Regions from separate parts of the Bacillus mojavensis genome, predicted to be linked through region 2. Evidence: riboswitches for the same ligand, from Rfam matches in the RefSeq annotation. Region 2 holds a riboswitch; the other holds the start of a gene.
What was found. Region 2 has a riboswitch for cyclic di-AMP ahead of ktrA (potassium uptake protein KtrA). Riboswitches for the same ligand answer to the same signal wherever they lie in the genome.
Positions count from the first base shown of each region.

Region 1: it holds a riboswitch for cyclic di-AMP, as region 2 does, so the genes downstream of both, kimA (potassium transporter KimA) here and ktrA (potassium uptake protein KtrA) in region 2, are expected to answer to the same signal.

Region 1 is NZ_CP051464.1:480,679-488,115, forward strand. Features, by position in the region: gene HC660_RS02425 (DUF2334 domain-containing protein) at 1-134, shown strand, start outside; gene HC660_RS02430 (glycosyltransferase family 2 protein) at 127-1,389, shown strand; gene HC660_RS02435 (cellulose biosynthesis cyclic di-GMP-binding regulatory protein BcsB) at 1,395-3,506, shown strand; cyclic di-AMP (ydaO/yuaA leader) riboswitch at 3,642-3,786, shown strand; gene kimA (potassium transporter KimA) at 3,976-5,799, shown strand; gene HC660_RS02445 (NUDIX hydrolase) at 5,855-6,307, shown strand; gene HC660_RS02450 (pyruvate oxidase) at 6,370-7,437, shown strand, end outside.
Region 2 is NZ_CP051464.1:2,969,031-2,976,467, reverse strand. Features, by position in the region: gene HC660_RS15650 (YiaA/YiaB family inner membrane protein) at 1-130, shown strand, start outside; gene ktrB (Ktr system potassium transporter KtrB) at 167-1,504, opposite strand; gene ktrA (potassium uptake protein KtrA) at 1,511-2,179, opposite strand; cyclic di-AMP (ydaO/yuaA leader) riboswitch at 2,251-2,400, opposite strand; gene bslA (biofilm surface layer hydrophobin BslA) at 2,557-3,102, opposite strand; gene cudC (transcriptional regulator GbsR) at 3,311-3,853, opposite strand; gene betB (betaine-aldehyde dehydrogenase) at 4,054-5,526, shown strand; gene gbsB (choline dehydrogenase) at 5,543-6,751, shown strand; gene HC660_RS15615 (MOSC domain-containing protein) at 6,841-7,419, shown strand; gene HC660_RS15610 (DinB family protein) at 7,425-7,437, opposite strand, start outside.

The sequences.
Region 1 (7,437 bases), 1.5 Mb from region 2:
CCCCGTTGGAAAAGGCGTTATGGATTCTCTCCGCAGTTGTGCTCTTGTTTGTCATCATGTTTGTCAGCTATACGTTTTACTTGAGAGCCACATTAAAAAAACGAATGTTTAAGGAGAGAAGAAGCCTTGGGTAATATGCTGTTCTTTATCTCGCTGAGTTTAATATGGGTCATGCTTCTCTATCACATGTTTCTCATGCAGGGCGGATTCCGCCACTACATGACCTTCGAGCGGAACATTCCGAAGTGGAGAGAAAACATGAAGGAATTGCCGAAGGTCAGTGTGCTCATCCCGGCCCATAATGAAGAAGTTGTCATTCGGCAGACGCTGAAGGCTATGGTGAATCTTTATTATCCGAAGGACCGGCTGGAGATTATTGTGGTAAACGATAATTCTTCAGACCGGACGGGTGATATCGTCAATGAATTTTCCCAGAAATACGATTTTATCAAAATGGTAATCACAAAACCGCCTAACGCCGGAAAAGGCAAATCCTCGGCGCTCAACTCCGGTTTTGCTGAATCGAACGGTGATGTCATTTGTGTATATGACGCCGACAACACGCCTGAAAAAATGGCCGTGTATTATCTTGTTCTCGGTCTGATGAATGACGAGAAGGCAGGTGCAGTGGTGGGGAAATTCCGTGTCATCAATGCGGCAAAAACGCTGCTGACGAAGTTTATCAACATTGAAACGATCTGTTTTCAGTGGATGGCGCAGGGTGGCAGATGGAAGTGGTTCAAAATCGCTACCATTCCCGGAACCAATTTCGCAATCCGCAGAAGCATTATTGAAAAGCTCGGGGGCTGGGATGATAAAGCGCTGGCTGAAGATACCGAGCTGACCATCCGGGTGTATAACCTCGGCTATCACATCCGCTTTTTCCCGGCTGCTATTACTTGGGAGCAGGAGCCGGAAACGTGGAAGGTGTGGTGGCGCCAGCGGACGAGATGGGCGCGCGGCAATCAATATGTCGTCCTGAAGTTTTTGGCGCAGTTTTTCAAACTGAAACGAAAACGGATTATCTTTGACTTGTTTTACTTTTTCTTTACGTATTTCCTGTTTTTCTTTGGCGTGATCATGTCAAACACGATATTTGTGGTCAATCTGTTTTATGATTTGCATTTGTCGGTCGGTTTTTTGGCAATGATTCTTTGGATTTTGGCGTTTTTCTTATTTATGACCGAGGTCATGATTACGTTAAGCATCGAAAAAACAGAAATGAACAGGCAAAACTTCTTTATCGTATTTCTGATGTACTTTACGTACTCGCAGGCATGGATTGTGCTCGTGATCTATTCTTTATTCGTAGAAATCAAGCACCGTTTATTCAAGCAGGAGGTCAAATGGTACAAGACAGAACGATACAATCAACATAAAAGCGGGTGACCTTTTTGAAACAACTACTTATTTTTCTGACAAGCATTATGCTGCTGGCAATGACCGGACAAGCGGCCTTCGCCCAAGAGATGCAGGTCGATGGCTCTCTTCTAGGCAAAAGCAGCCGTGAACAAGCCAAACAGCAGGTGCTGACAAGCGACCTCATGACACTGTATGGATCAAAAGACAGCGCGGAACTGACGTATCAGATTCCCGCAGGCGCCTCTTCCGGCAGCCAGCAATTGGTGATTGAATACGAGGCATCGGATCTATTAATTTCTCCTTCTTCGTTAACGGCTGTGATTGACGATGAACCGGTCAAAACGGTAAAGCTAAACGGTGATTCAAAACGGAAAACACTGAAGCTGAACTTGACCAAAAGCCAGTCCGCCCAAGGCTACCACAGCATATCACTGAAATTTTACGGCGTCATGAAAGAGGGCGTCTGCGTCAGACAGGATACGTCCGGCAACTGGATCAAAATTTTTCCGGACAGCCGCCTGACACTGGCGGACAGCAGCGAAGCGAAGGGAACGTCACTTGAACATTACCCATACCCATTTGCCCAATCGGGTAATACAGCGGAAGAGACTGCTATTGTCATTCCGGATAACCCGACTTCGGCAGAAATTGAAGCGGCTGTCAAAACAGAAGGATACCTGAAAACTGCGGACAGCAGTGTCAGCATTTCGTTTGTGAAGGAATCTGAAGTGAAGCAAATCGACAAGCCGACCATTTTCATCGGTGTGGACAAGCATTGGAACGGCAAGGTGAAAAAGCTGATCAAACAAGCCGGCTTACAGGCAAAGGGAGAAACACTTCTGCTTGCGGAGCGCGTGCTGAAAGCGCAAGGCAAGCAGCAGCCGGTTCTGTTTGCTCAAGCGGCATCTGATGATGTGCTCTCAGAAAAAATCAGCGTCATCACTGATCAGACTTACACCGGCCAGCTAAGCGGAGAAACACTTTCTATTGGCAAGCTTCACAAGTCTGAAAAGCAGGAAAGCAATAAGCTGACCCTTGAGAAATTTGGGGCAGAAGATATGACTATTGGAGCTGACAAAACATCTTCAGCGCATTATTTTTATCCGGCTTCGGCGGTGATAGATCAAAACCAATCAGCCAAGCTGTCGCTTAAGCTAAAGAAATCGGAAACGATTCAAGCAGCCGCCGCAGAAAGCGATTCATCTTCTCAAGCAGCAGAGCTGAAGGTCCTAATCAACGGGCAGCCGCATTCGGTCCGCCTCAATGAATTAGGAAAAGAAGATAAAAACGGATACTATCATGTCACGCTGAAAGTAGACCCTAAGCTGCTGCAGAAAAACCGCTACATTGATATGCAGTTTATCACCACGGGCTTAAAGGAAGACAATCCTTGCAATACAACTGACGAAGAGAAATGGGTCTTTATTGATAAAAGCAGCACATTGTCTTACACCGTCAAAGGCACAGCTCCGTCAGCGAATTTTCAGGAGTGGCCGCTTCCTTACGCCGGAAATCAGGAACAGGCAACACTGATTGTGCTTCCTGACAGTGTGAGCCAACCTAAGCTTAAAGAGCTTTCTCTCGTTACTGATTCCTTCGGAAGCGAAGCCCAGCAATCATTTACAGTAAAGAAAGCATCTGAAGTCAAAGCGGATGACGCGAAAGGCCGGAACTTAATTTTCATCGGCGGTGTCAGCCAGTTCTCTCTTTTGAAAGAGAAATCTTCTGATCTGCTCGTGCCTCAAGCGAAAAACGGCTCGTTTGACGTGTCGGGCTTTGAAATGCTGAACGAGACAACGAAACAAGTGGCATTTACCCAGGCGTCTTTATGGGATGCAAATTATACGATGGCTGTTTTTGCGCCGCTGAAAGAAAATGGTGCAGCCGTCACAAAAGAAATGATCAGCTTTTTGAACAGCAATGATGACACGGCGACCGTCATCAATGAAACAAACAGCCAGCAGGTGTTTACAAACCACCAGCAGCTCAAATCGGAAACAAACAGTTCTGAAGCAGAAAAAACAACCCAAGATCAAGGCCAAAAACTGCTGTATATCGGCGTGCTGGCTCTCATTATGGTGATTGCGGCATGCTTCATTTGGGTCACCGTTAGACGAAGAAAAAGAAAGATAGATAGAGAATAAGACAGAGGCTGATATCAGCCTCTGTTTTTTTAATTTGGTTCAAATTTTCCATTTGTGGAACCTGTCATTTTATTTTTTTCTCAGGGCCGATAAGCCTCTTTACAACATACGTAAACGGGAGTATGATCTCTTTTAGAAAACAAATCGCTTAATCTGAAAACAGAGCGGGGGACCCATTTTGGCGGCATTTTGCCGCTCGGGGTGAATCCTTTTTAGGTAGGGCAAACTCTCATATGCCCGAATCCGTCAGCTAACCTCGTAAGCGTTCATGAGAGGAGATGAATGAAACCTGTGTTCGATGTTAAGGCACAGGGGCATCCGTTTGCCTCTGTGTTTTTTGCTGTTCAATTTTCAGAATGTAAATCGCATACAGAGACATCATAGCAGAAAGGACTATTATAAAATGTGAGAACAGATGCGGATGTTTTATTGTTTTAATGAAAAATGAAATTAAAAGGGGAAGACATCGATGTATCATTCAATCAAACGTTTTTTGATTGGGAAACCGTTAAAATCACAAGCAGCAGGAGAACAAAAACTGACAAAATTAAAGGCACTTGCCATGCTTTCCTCAGATGCTTTATCATCTGTCGCTTACGGAACGGAACAAATTCTTATCATATTGGCGGCGGTAAGCGCTGCTGCATTTTGGTATTCCATTCCGATAGCGGTCGGCGTACTCATTTTGCTGCTCGCGCTGATTCTCTCATACAGGCAAATTATTTACGCTTATCCGCAGGGCGGCGGGGCGTATGTTGTATCAAAAGAAAACCTCGGCGAAAAGCCCGGGCTGATTGCAGGCGGTTCATTGCTCGTCGATTATATATTAACTGTAGCAGTAAGTATTTCCGCAGGAACGGACGCCATCACCTCGGCGTTCCCGGCACTGCATGATTATCATATACCCATTGCTGTTTTGCTGGTTTTAGTGATTATGATTTTAAATCTGCGGGGGCTGTCAGAATCAGCATCAATACTTGCCTACCCGGTCTATCTGTTTGTGGCGGCTCTTTTCATCCTGATTGCCGTCGGTTTATTTAAGCTTATGACAGGGCAAATAGATCAGCCTGTCCACCATACACCGATCGGCACACCGGTAGCCGGCATTACGTTGTTTTTGTTGCTAAAGGCTTTTTCATCCGGCTGCTCCGCGCTTACCGGAGTTGAAGCGATCTCCAACGCGATTCCAGCCTTCAAAAACCCGCCTGCGCGAAACGCGGCGAGAACGTTGGCTATGATGGGGATCTTGCTTGCGGTTCTGTTTGCCGGTATCACAGTACTTGCATACGGTTACGGGACGGCTCCGAAACCGAATGAAACGGTCATTTCACAAATTGCGTCGGATACCTTCGGAAGAAATGTGTTTTACTATGTCATTCAGGGTGTGACATCGTTAATTTTGGTCCTTGCGGCGAATACGGGCTTTTCAGCTTTCCCGCAGCTTGCCTTCAACTTGGCGAGAGACCAGTACATGCCGCGCATGTTTACAGTAAGAGGCGACCGCTTAGGCTTCTCGAACGGAATTATCTTTTTAGGCGTTGCCTCAATTGTGCTGATTCTGTTATTTGGAGGGCAGACGGAGCACTTAATTCCGCTATACGCGGTTGGTGTGTTTATTCCATTTACGCTTTCGCAAACAGGAATGTGCATCAAATGGATCAAACAAAAACCAAAAGGCTGGATTGGAAAAATGCTGATCAACTCCTGCGGCGCATTGATATCGTTTATGGTTCTGTCCATCCTGTTTGTCACGAAGTTTAATGTCGTATGGCCTGTTTTGATCTTTATGCCGATCGTCGTTTTTTTGTTTTTCGCGATTAAGAATCACTATACGGCTGTCGGTGAGCAGCTTCGTATCGTAAACAAACAGCCGGAAGAAATCAAAGGTACGGTCGTGATTGTGCCTGTAGCGGGTGTCACGACCGTCGTGCAAAAATCCATTCAATACGCAAAGTCACTGTCAGATCAGGTCATTGCCGTTCACGTATCGTTTGACAGAGAACAGGAAAAGAAAGTGGAAAAACGCTGGGAAGAGCTGGATAATGGAGTGCGTCTTGTCACGCTTCACTCTTCGTACAGAAGCCTGATCCATCCGTTTGATAAGTTCTTGGAAACTGTTGAAGCAAAAGCAAAGAAGAAACAGTTTTCTGTCATGGTGCTGTTCCCGCAGTTTATAACAAAAAAACGCTGGCACACCATTCTGCACAACCAGTCAGCCTTCCTGCTGAGAGTCCGGCTGTTCTGGAAGAAGGACATAATCGTTGCCACATTGCCGTATCATTTTAAAAAGTAAGCAGCTAAGACCAAGGGACATCCCTTGGTCTTTTTTAAATAAAGGGGGAATGGCGGTGTATACGGAAGGGGCATTTGTTATAGTGACAAACGCAAAGCGGCAAATTCTGCTGGTCAAACGGAAAGACGTTCCTTTATGGGATTTGCCGGGCGGACGGGTTGAATCAGGAGAAACCCCGGAGGCAGCGGCGATCCGTGAGGTAATGGAAGAAACGGGATATCTGATAGAGCTTTCCGGGAAATTGGGTGTCTATCAAAGACCTAAGTTTCAGGACGAACAGCATGTGTTTGCAGGGAACATAACAGGCGGACAAGCGATAGAAAACGGCATGGAAACGGCCGGGCTGAAGTGGTTTTCGCCGGAGCGTCTGCCGCTTTTGATGGTGCCAAACCGGAAAATGCAAATCAGAGATTTTCTAAACGGTGCCGCGGGCATCAAGAGTACCGTCAAGGACAACAGCTTTTTGGCGGCTCTAGACCTGTTCAGAAGGAAATACAGCAAGCGATAGTTGCCTCCGGGTTTTAAACGGCTCCCCCTGTGGTATTGAAAAAGGAAAAAGGAGGATACGGCATGGCACACAAAACAGCAGGACAAACAATGACAGAACTGCTTGAACAATGGGGAGTTGATCATGTTTACGGCATCCCCGGAGACAGCATTAACGAATTTATTGAGGAACTGAGACACGAAAGAAATCAATTGGAATTCATCCAAACCCGCCATGAAGAGGTGGCAGCGCTGGCAGCCGCGGCTGAGGCAAAACTCACCGGCAAGATCGGTGTCTGCCTGTCAATTGCAGGGCCGGGTGCGGTGCACTTATTGAACGGTTTATACGATGCAAAAGCGGACGGCGCCCCTGTGCTTGCGATTGCAGGTCAGGTTTCCTCAGGCGAAGTCGGGCGGGACTACTTTCAGGAAATTAAGCTTGAGCAAATGTTTGAAGACGTGGCAGTGTTTAACAGGGAGGTACATAGCGCGGAGTCACTGCCGGATCTGTTGAATCAGGCGATCCGCACTGCCTACAGCAAAAAAGGCGTTGCGGTATTAAGTGTGTCAGATGATTTGTTTGCGGAGAAAATCAAACGGGAACCCGTTTATACATCACCGTTGTATATTGAAGGGAATCTTGAACCGAAAAAAGAACAGCTTGTGACATGCGCGCAATACATTAACAATGCGAAAAAGCCGATCATTTTGGCGGGACAGGGAATGAAAAAGGCAAAGCGGGAGCTGCTGGAATTTGCGGATAAAGCAGCGGCGCCGATCGTCGTCACGCTCCCCGCAAAAGGCGTTGTTCCCGATAAGCACCCGCACTTTCTCGGTAACCTTGGGCAGATTGGGACAAAACCGGCCTATGAGGCAATGGAAGAATGCGATTTGTTAATCATGCTCGGCACCTCGTTCCCGTATCGTGATTACTTGCCGGAAGACACACCGGCAATCCAACTTGACTCAGACCCGGCGAAAATCGGCAAACGATATCCGGTAACAGCGGGGCTTGTCTGTGACTCGGCTCTCGGTCTGCGTGAACTGACGGAGTATATTGAACGGAAGGAAGACAGAAGATTCCTAAATGCCTGCACTGAACATATGCAGCATTGGTGGAACGAAATCGAAAAAGATGAAACTGAGGCGACA
Region 2 (7,437 bases):
CATTGCAGTGATGATCCTTGTTGCGGTCGGCGCGATCCTTACACAAAAAGTGACGCGTGATAACGCGGAAGATAATGATATCATCGCGGAGCAGGAAAAAAGACAAAATCAATCTCATATTGAATCATAAAAAATCCGGCATGTAATATGCCGGATTTTTTTAACATCACCCAGTAAACACCTCGCCGTCAGGGTAACGAATATTTGATTTTTCTGTTTTCGCAAATGAAAAAACAAACGTCAACGGACCGATTCTTCCGATGAACATAATCGCAATAATGATGCATTTCCCCGCTGTTGTCAGTTCGGGAGTCAGCCCCATTGTCAGTCCGACCGTTCCGAAGGCGGAAAAGGTTTCAAAAACAATCTGGATAAACGGCGCTTGTTCTGTAATGGTCAGGACAAAAATGCCTATAAAGACGATGAACAAGCTGATAACACTGACTGCTAAGGCCTTAACGATGATCGGATATTTTATGGTACGGCGGAAAATAACTGTTTCTTTCTGCCCTCTTAAATAAGCGATGACAGACATTAAAATCACAATGAAAGTAGTCAGCTTAATACCGCTCGCCGTTGAGGCGCTTCCTGCTCCAATAAACATCAACAACAGGACAAATACAATGGTGCCTTCTCTCATGCTGCCAAAGTCCACAGAGTTGAAGCCCGCGGTTCTCGGCGTCACTGCCTGAAAATACGAAGCCCACAGTTTATCTGGTAAATGCAAGGAACCAAGCGTGCCGGGGTTGCTGTACTCTAAAATAAAGATGATCAGCGTAGCAGCAATATTTAAAATGAACGTTCCCGCAAGCATCAGTTTCGTATGTAATGAAAAGGCTTTGAAACGCCGATTTTTCAGGATGTCAAAAAGCACCGTAAACCCGATTCCCCCTGTGATAAATAAGAAAGTAATGACAAGGTTGACTGTAGGATCACCAACGTAGCTCATTAAATTATCCGGCCACAAAGAAAAACCGGCATTGTTAAAAGCGGATATCGCGTGAAACAGACTGGCAAACAATCCCGACGCCCAGCCATACTGGGGCACAAGCCGGATGGATAAGATCAGTGCGGCGATCAATTCGATACTGATTGAAAACAGAAACAGGACTTTGACAAGGCCTATCACGCCGCCGATTGTCGGCTGGTTTAAGGCCTCCCGGACCAGCATTCGTTCTTTCAATCCGATTTTTTTTCCTAAAATCATGACGATCAGAACAGCAAATGTCATAAAGCCAAGCCCGCCGACTTGAATCAGACCCATGATGACAGTTTGCCCGAACACCGTAAATTCTGTCCCCGTGTCAACAACTGCAAGCCCGGTAACAGTTGTGGCAGAAGCCGCTGTAAAAAGAGCATCTATCCATGACAACGGCTTCGCAGTAGAAATCGGGAGCTTTAACAAAAGAGAGCCGATAATAATAGTAAGAAAAAAACCAATCGCAAGCACTTGCGGGGGAGAAAAACGAACCCACTTGATTACAGTTTCCTTATGAAGTCTCACCTTTGTCTACATCCCTTCGTTTTCGAAGCGTTTAATATCCTTTTTATGACCCATCATCACCAGGCAGTCTTGTTCGTAAATCATCTCTTCCGGTGCAGGAGAAAGGCGAACATCTCCATTATGTTTAATTGCCAGGATGGTACATCCGTATTTCGCTCTAACATTCAGATCATGAATGGATTTGGAATTCAGTTTTCGTGTTGCCAGCAGCTCAACAATACTGTAATCATCGGATAAGTCGATATAATTCAAGACATTTTCATCAGAGAGACTTTGTGCGATTTTAACGCCCATATCCTTTTCCGGATGAATAATGCGGTCGGCGCCGATTTTTTCCAGCACCTTATGGTGATAATAATTTTGAGCCTTCACCCAAATATTTGGAATGTGAAGCTCTTTCAATAGCAAAGTGGTCAGTGTGCTCGCTTGAATATTCGCCCCAATAGCAACAACGACATATTCGAAATTACGAATTCCCAGTGAAAGCAATTCGTTTTCTTCAGTGGCATTGGCAATGACCGCATGGGTTGCGTAGGAAGCGAAGGCATTGACCTTTTCTTCATTAATATCAATGGCAAGGACCTCATGGCCCATTCTGTGAAGCTCTTTGCAAATGCTTCCCCCGAACCGTCCAAGCCCGATTACGGCAAATTGCTTGTTTTTTATTCTTCCCAATGTTCAAGACTCCCTTAATAAAATTAGCGTTTTGAAGTAAAAAAGACCATTACAAAGAATGGTCACAATAGACCTCCTCTCTGTATACGCCTACGAGGTTAGCTGTCGGATTAGGGATTCAGAGTACCCCTTCTTACTAAGTAAGATTCACCCCAAGGCCGTTTTGTGAAACAGCCAATCATTGGTTTCCCCGTTCGTTTTTGATTAAGCGGTAAAAGAGACTTTATGAAATTGAACACTCAAGAATTTACTCCTGTTTCTAGTGTTTGTCAATTTAAATTTAAAACAAGTGAAAAGATAGCTGGAAATAGAGGGAAAAGCGGGAGAAAGAAGTCAATAAACGTAAAAAAGACCGGCACAAAGCCGGCCCTCTGGGATTACTTACAGCCGCATGGCTGAGTCGGAGGTGTGCTGCGCTTAGCCACATCGATGCTGGCTTCCGCGTAAAATTTATTTCCGATGCTCAGTGATTTGTTTTCTGCACGGAAAGTATATGTACCAGCGGCAGGAAGTGTTTTGTTATTCAGTTTTAACTTAAATTCACCAGCGCCTAATAAATCAAGAGCCAGAGGTACTCTTACTGTTTTACCGTTATTGAGGATTTGTGTTTCGCGCAATGCATTTCCGTTCATCGTATCTTTTGTATTTGCTGTAAATCCGCTTGGCAATGTAAATTCCATTACGCCAAGGCTGAGAAGCGTGTTTGGACGGTATGTCAATTCGATATCAGAGAAAGACCATTCTGTTTTGCTCGTTCCTGTAATTGTTGCAAACAATGAAGCTGATGATTGAGTTCTCATCGTAGACTCAGTATGAGCAGAAGATGACTTAGATTCAGCTGCAAATGAAGCTGAAGGTGCAGAAACGAGTAAACCGAGACTTAATACACTGATAGCTAAAGAAGATAATAACTTGCGTTTCATAACAAAAATTCCCCCTAATAAGTGATAAAGATTAAAGGCCTGCCTCTGCTTTTCCACCTCCTCTTAAAGGCCAAATACAAATTTTACCTACATAAAATTACCATCAAATAAAATGGAAGTAAATGGGGTGTTTTTCCTGTATTTTTAAAATTTGTAGTAATTAAAGTGAAAAAACAAAAAAACGTCCGGTTTTCCAGACGTTTCTTAATTATTTTGTTTCAATTGGTATAAATTTAAAAATCTCTCCGCTCTGCACTGATTCAGCAAGACGTTTCAGCCAATCGTAGTAGGCTTTAGAACTTTCCAGCTGCTCGTATAAACGCTGCGCTTCATTCTTCATTTCCTCACTGAGCGTTTCCTTTTGCAATACCTCTTGTAAATCAGCCTGAGCCTCCTCAATTGCTGATACATTCACCTGAACTTCCCGTTCCCATTTTGGCGGAAAGAAATTTGTGAAAAATTTAAAGAAATCTTTTTCGGCTACAAATGTGTGCTTGCGGATGCCTCGGTGAAATGTCTTTTTCACGACATTTAAATCCTGCAGCTTTTTGACACCTGTACTCATACTGGGCTTGCTCATTTGCAGCTCCTCCCGCATTTCGTCAAGCGTCATCTCGTCCCGCATGTACATCGTTCCATATAATATCCCGACACTTCGGGTAATTCCGTAAAGATCCATTGTTTCAGCAATGGAGTCAATAACAAGATCCCGTGCCTGTTCTATAGCTGCAAATTCTGGATTTTCATCCATACTGACCCTCTTTTCCTTTAGAAAATTAAATTCGTTAAGTCATTTCTTTATGTTCTTTATCTTAACGAAACCTAGAGAAAAGTCAAAACGAAAAATCACAATTAGGGCTTTGACAGTTTAAAAACCATATGTTAGATTAAGGTTGTTAAAAACATTAAATTTTTATTTAACAAACTTTATTTTCGTCAAGGAGGACTTAGATGAGTCAAACATTATACATTGACGGTGAATGGATCAGTGCCGAAAAAGGGCAGGTCCGCAGTATTATTAATCCATTTAATCAAGAAGAAATTGCAACAGTTAGCGAGGGCGGACGTGAGGATGCCGTTAAAGCAATTGCTGCCGCACGAAAAGCTTTTGACACAGGAGAATGGCCTTCTCTTTCAGGGCTTGAACGCGGAAAAATAGTTCTGAAAATTGCGGAATTAATCAGACGCGATCTAGACGAGCTGGCCGAGCTCGAATCCCTTGATACGGGAAAAACACTTGAGGAAAGCAAAGCCGATATGGACGATATCGCCAATGTTTTTCAGTATTATGCTGGTCTGGCAGATAAAGATGGAGGAGAGATCATCTCATCTCCAATCCCTGATTCAGAAAGCAAAATCATCAGGGAGCCAATTGGCGTATGCGGACAAATCACGCCGTGGAATTATCCGCTTCTGCAAGCAAGCTGGAAAATCGCCCCGGCTTTAGCGGCAGGCAATACAATTGTCATGAAGCCGAGTGAGATCACACCGCTGACGACAATGAAAGTCTTTAAGCTGATGGAGGAAGCCGGAGTTCCAAAAGGTGTCGCAAACCTTGTGTTGGGACCGGGCGCCACAGTGGGTGATGAGCTTGCTGTAAACAAAGACGTTGACTTAATTTCGTTTACAGGCGGAATTGAAACAGGCAAAAAAATCATGCGGGCGGCAAGCGGCAACGTCAAAAAAATCGCGCTTGAGCTTGGAGGGAAAAATCCAAATATCGTTTTCAAAGACGCAGACCTGGAAGTCGCGGTTGATCAGGCGCTAAACGCTGTATTTTTCCACGCCGGCCAAGTATGCTCCGCCGGGTCCCGATTGCTTGTAGAAGAAGACATTCATGATCAATTTTTAGCAGAGCTTGTCAAACGGGCGAAACGCATTAAACTCGGAAACGGTTTTCACGAAGAGACAGAAAGCGGTCCGCTCATTTCCGCGGAGCACAGAGCAAAGGTTGAAAAATATGTAGAGATCGGACTGCAAGAAGGTGCAAAATTGGAGACTGGCGGCAAACGTCCGGAAGATCCAGCACTTCAAAATGGTTTTTTCTATGAACCTACCATTTTCTCAAACTGTACATCTGACATGAGAATTGTTCAGGAAGAAGTATTCGGGCCAGTATTAACAGTCGAGACATTCAGTTCTGAAGAAGAAGTAATCTCACTGGCGAATGATACGATTTACGGATTGGCCGGAGCTGTATGGTCGAAAGATATTGAAAAGTGCGAACGTGTAGCAGCCCGTTTGAGAATGGGGACGGTCTGGATTAACGATTTCCATCCGTACTTTGCACAGGCGCCATGGGGCGGCTATAAGCAATCCGGATTCGGACGGGAACTTGGAAAAATAGGGCTTGAAGAGTATACAGAAGTCAAACATGTATATCGCAACACAAAACCGGCAGCGGTTAATTGGTTCAATTCATAAAAGGGGGAGATTGATTATGACATTAAATATGAAAGTAGAAAGCATGCATAAATTTCACACATTTGAAATTCCGACTGTGATTAAGCACGGAATTGGCGCCATCAATCACGCAGGAAAAGAAGTAGCTGGACTGGGGGTTTCAAAAGCATTGCTTGTTACAGACCCGGGAATTTATAAAGCGGGCGTTGTAGATCCTGTGATCGAGTCATTAAAAGAGGCAGGCATTGAAGTGGTGCTCTTTAATAAAGTTGAGCCAAACCCTCCTGTACGGCTTGTAAATGAAGGTTCCGAGCTGTACAAAAAAGAGAACTGCAACGGCTTGGTGGCAGTCGGAGGCGGAAGCTCCATGGACACAGCGAAGGCCATTGGAGTAGAAGCGACTCACGAGGGAAGCGTACTTGATTATGAAGCAGCTGAAGGAAAGAAACCGCTGGAAAACCGCATTCCTCCGCTTACGACAATTCCGACAACCGCTGGAACAGGCTCAGAGGTAACGCAATGGGCGGTTATTACAGATGAAGAAAGAGAATTCAAATTTAACACAGGCGGTCCGCTGATTGCCGCGCATTTGACTGTGATTGACCCAGAGCTTCACGTCTCAATGCCGCCGCACGTAACAGCGATGACGGGGATTGATGCTCTCGCTCACGCCATTGAGTGCTACACAATGAAATTTGCGCAGCCGATTACAGACGCAGTGGCTTTGATGGCGATTGAATATGCCGCTCACTACATTAAGAGAGCATTTGCTGACGGAGAAGATCTCGAAGCTAGATACGGAATGGCACAGGCTGCTATGCTTGCCGGTCTTTCTTACGGCAGTGAATCAGCGGGTGCTGCCCACGCCATGAGCCAAACACTCGGCGGTATTATCCCGGTCGCTCACGGACAATGTGTGGCGGCAATGATGGGCCCTGTTATGGAATACAACTGGAAGGGCTATCCGGAGAAATTTGCCCGCATCGCAAAAGCGTTCGGTATTGATACAAGCCAGATGACAACAGAAGAAGCTGCAAAAGCATCTGTCAACTGGATGTACGATCTTGTGAAAGAGTTAGAAGTACCGACTTTAGAAGAACAAGGGGTATCACCTGACATGATCGAGCGCTTGTCAAAAGAAGCAATGAAAGATCCGCAAACCTTCGGAAATCCTAGAGATTTAAATGAGAAAGCATATAACTGGATCTACAAACGCTGCTTTAATCTTACGCCAAAAACTGTATAATGCGATAATCCCGCTCCTTTACAGAGCGGGATTTTTTTGGATAATTGAACATAAGTGACAATCCTAAAGACAAAGGACGGTGCAAGCTTATGTGGAAACGCATGACTGCAAAAACGGAAGGCTTATATGTTGCAGATACAGAAAGCTTTGTAACAAAACAAATGGACAAGCTCGATTTTGATTATGGCGGCATTCCCGGCGACTTGCATTTCGGCCTGACAAAAAAAGCTGGGGCCCGAGAGCCGATGTTTTCAAGAGGAACAGAGATTTTTAATCGCAGGCAAATCTCAATTGTTTCAACAGAAGAATGTGACGAAATTGCTTTGAAAATGGGTGTCCCGAGTATTTTTCCAGAATGGCTCGGTGCAAATGTTGCAATCAGCGGTATACCTGATTTCACAACATTAAAAGAAGGAAGCCGGCTTATATTTCCGAGCGGCGCCGCTTTACTGTGTGAGGGAGAAAATGATCCGTGTATCCAGCCGGGTGAAGTCATCCAGTCTTATTATCCGGACAAGCCAAAGCTTGCACCGGCTTTTGTCCGCCATGCGTTGGGGATAAGAGGTATTGTATGTATTGTCGAGAGACCCGGTGCCGTGTATGCAGGTGACGAAATAATCGTTCATTCCTATCAGCGGAACATTAAACAAAAAGCAGAAAGAGTCTGATTAAATCAGACTCTTTCT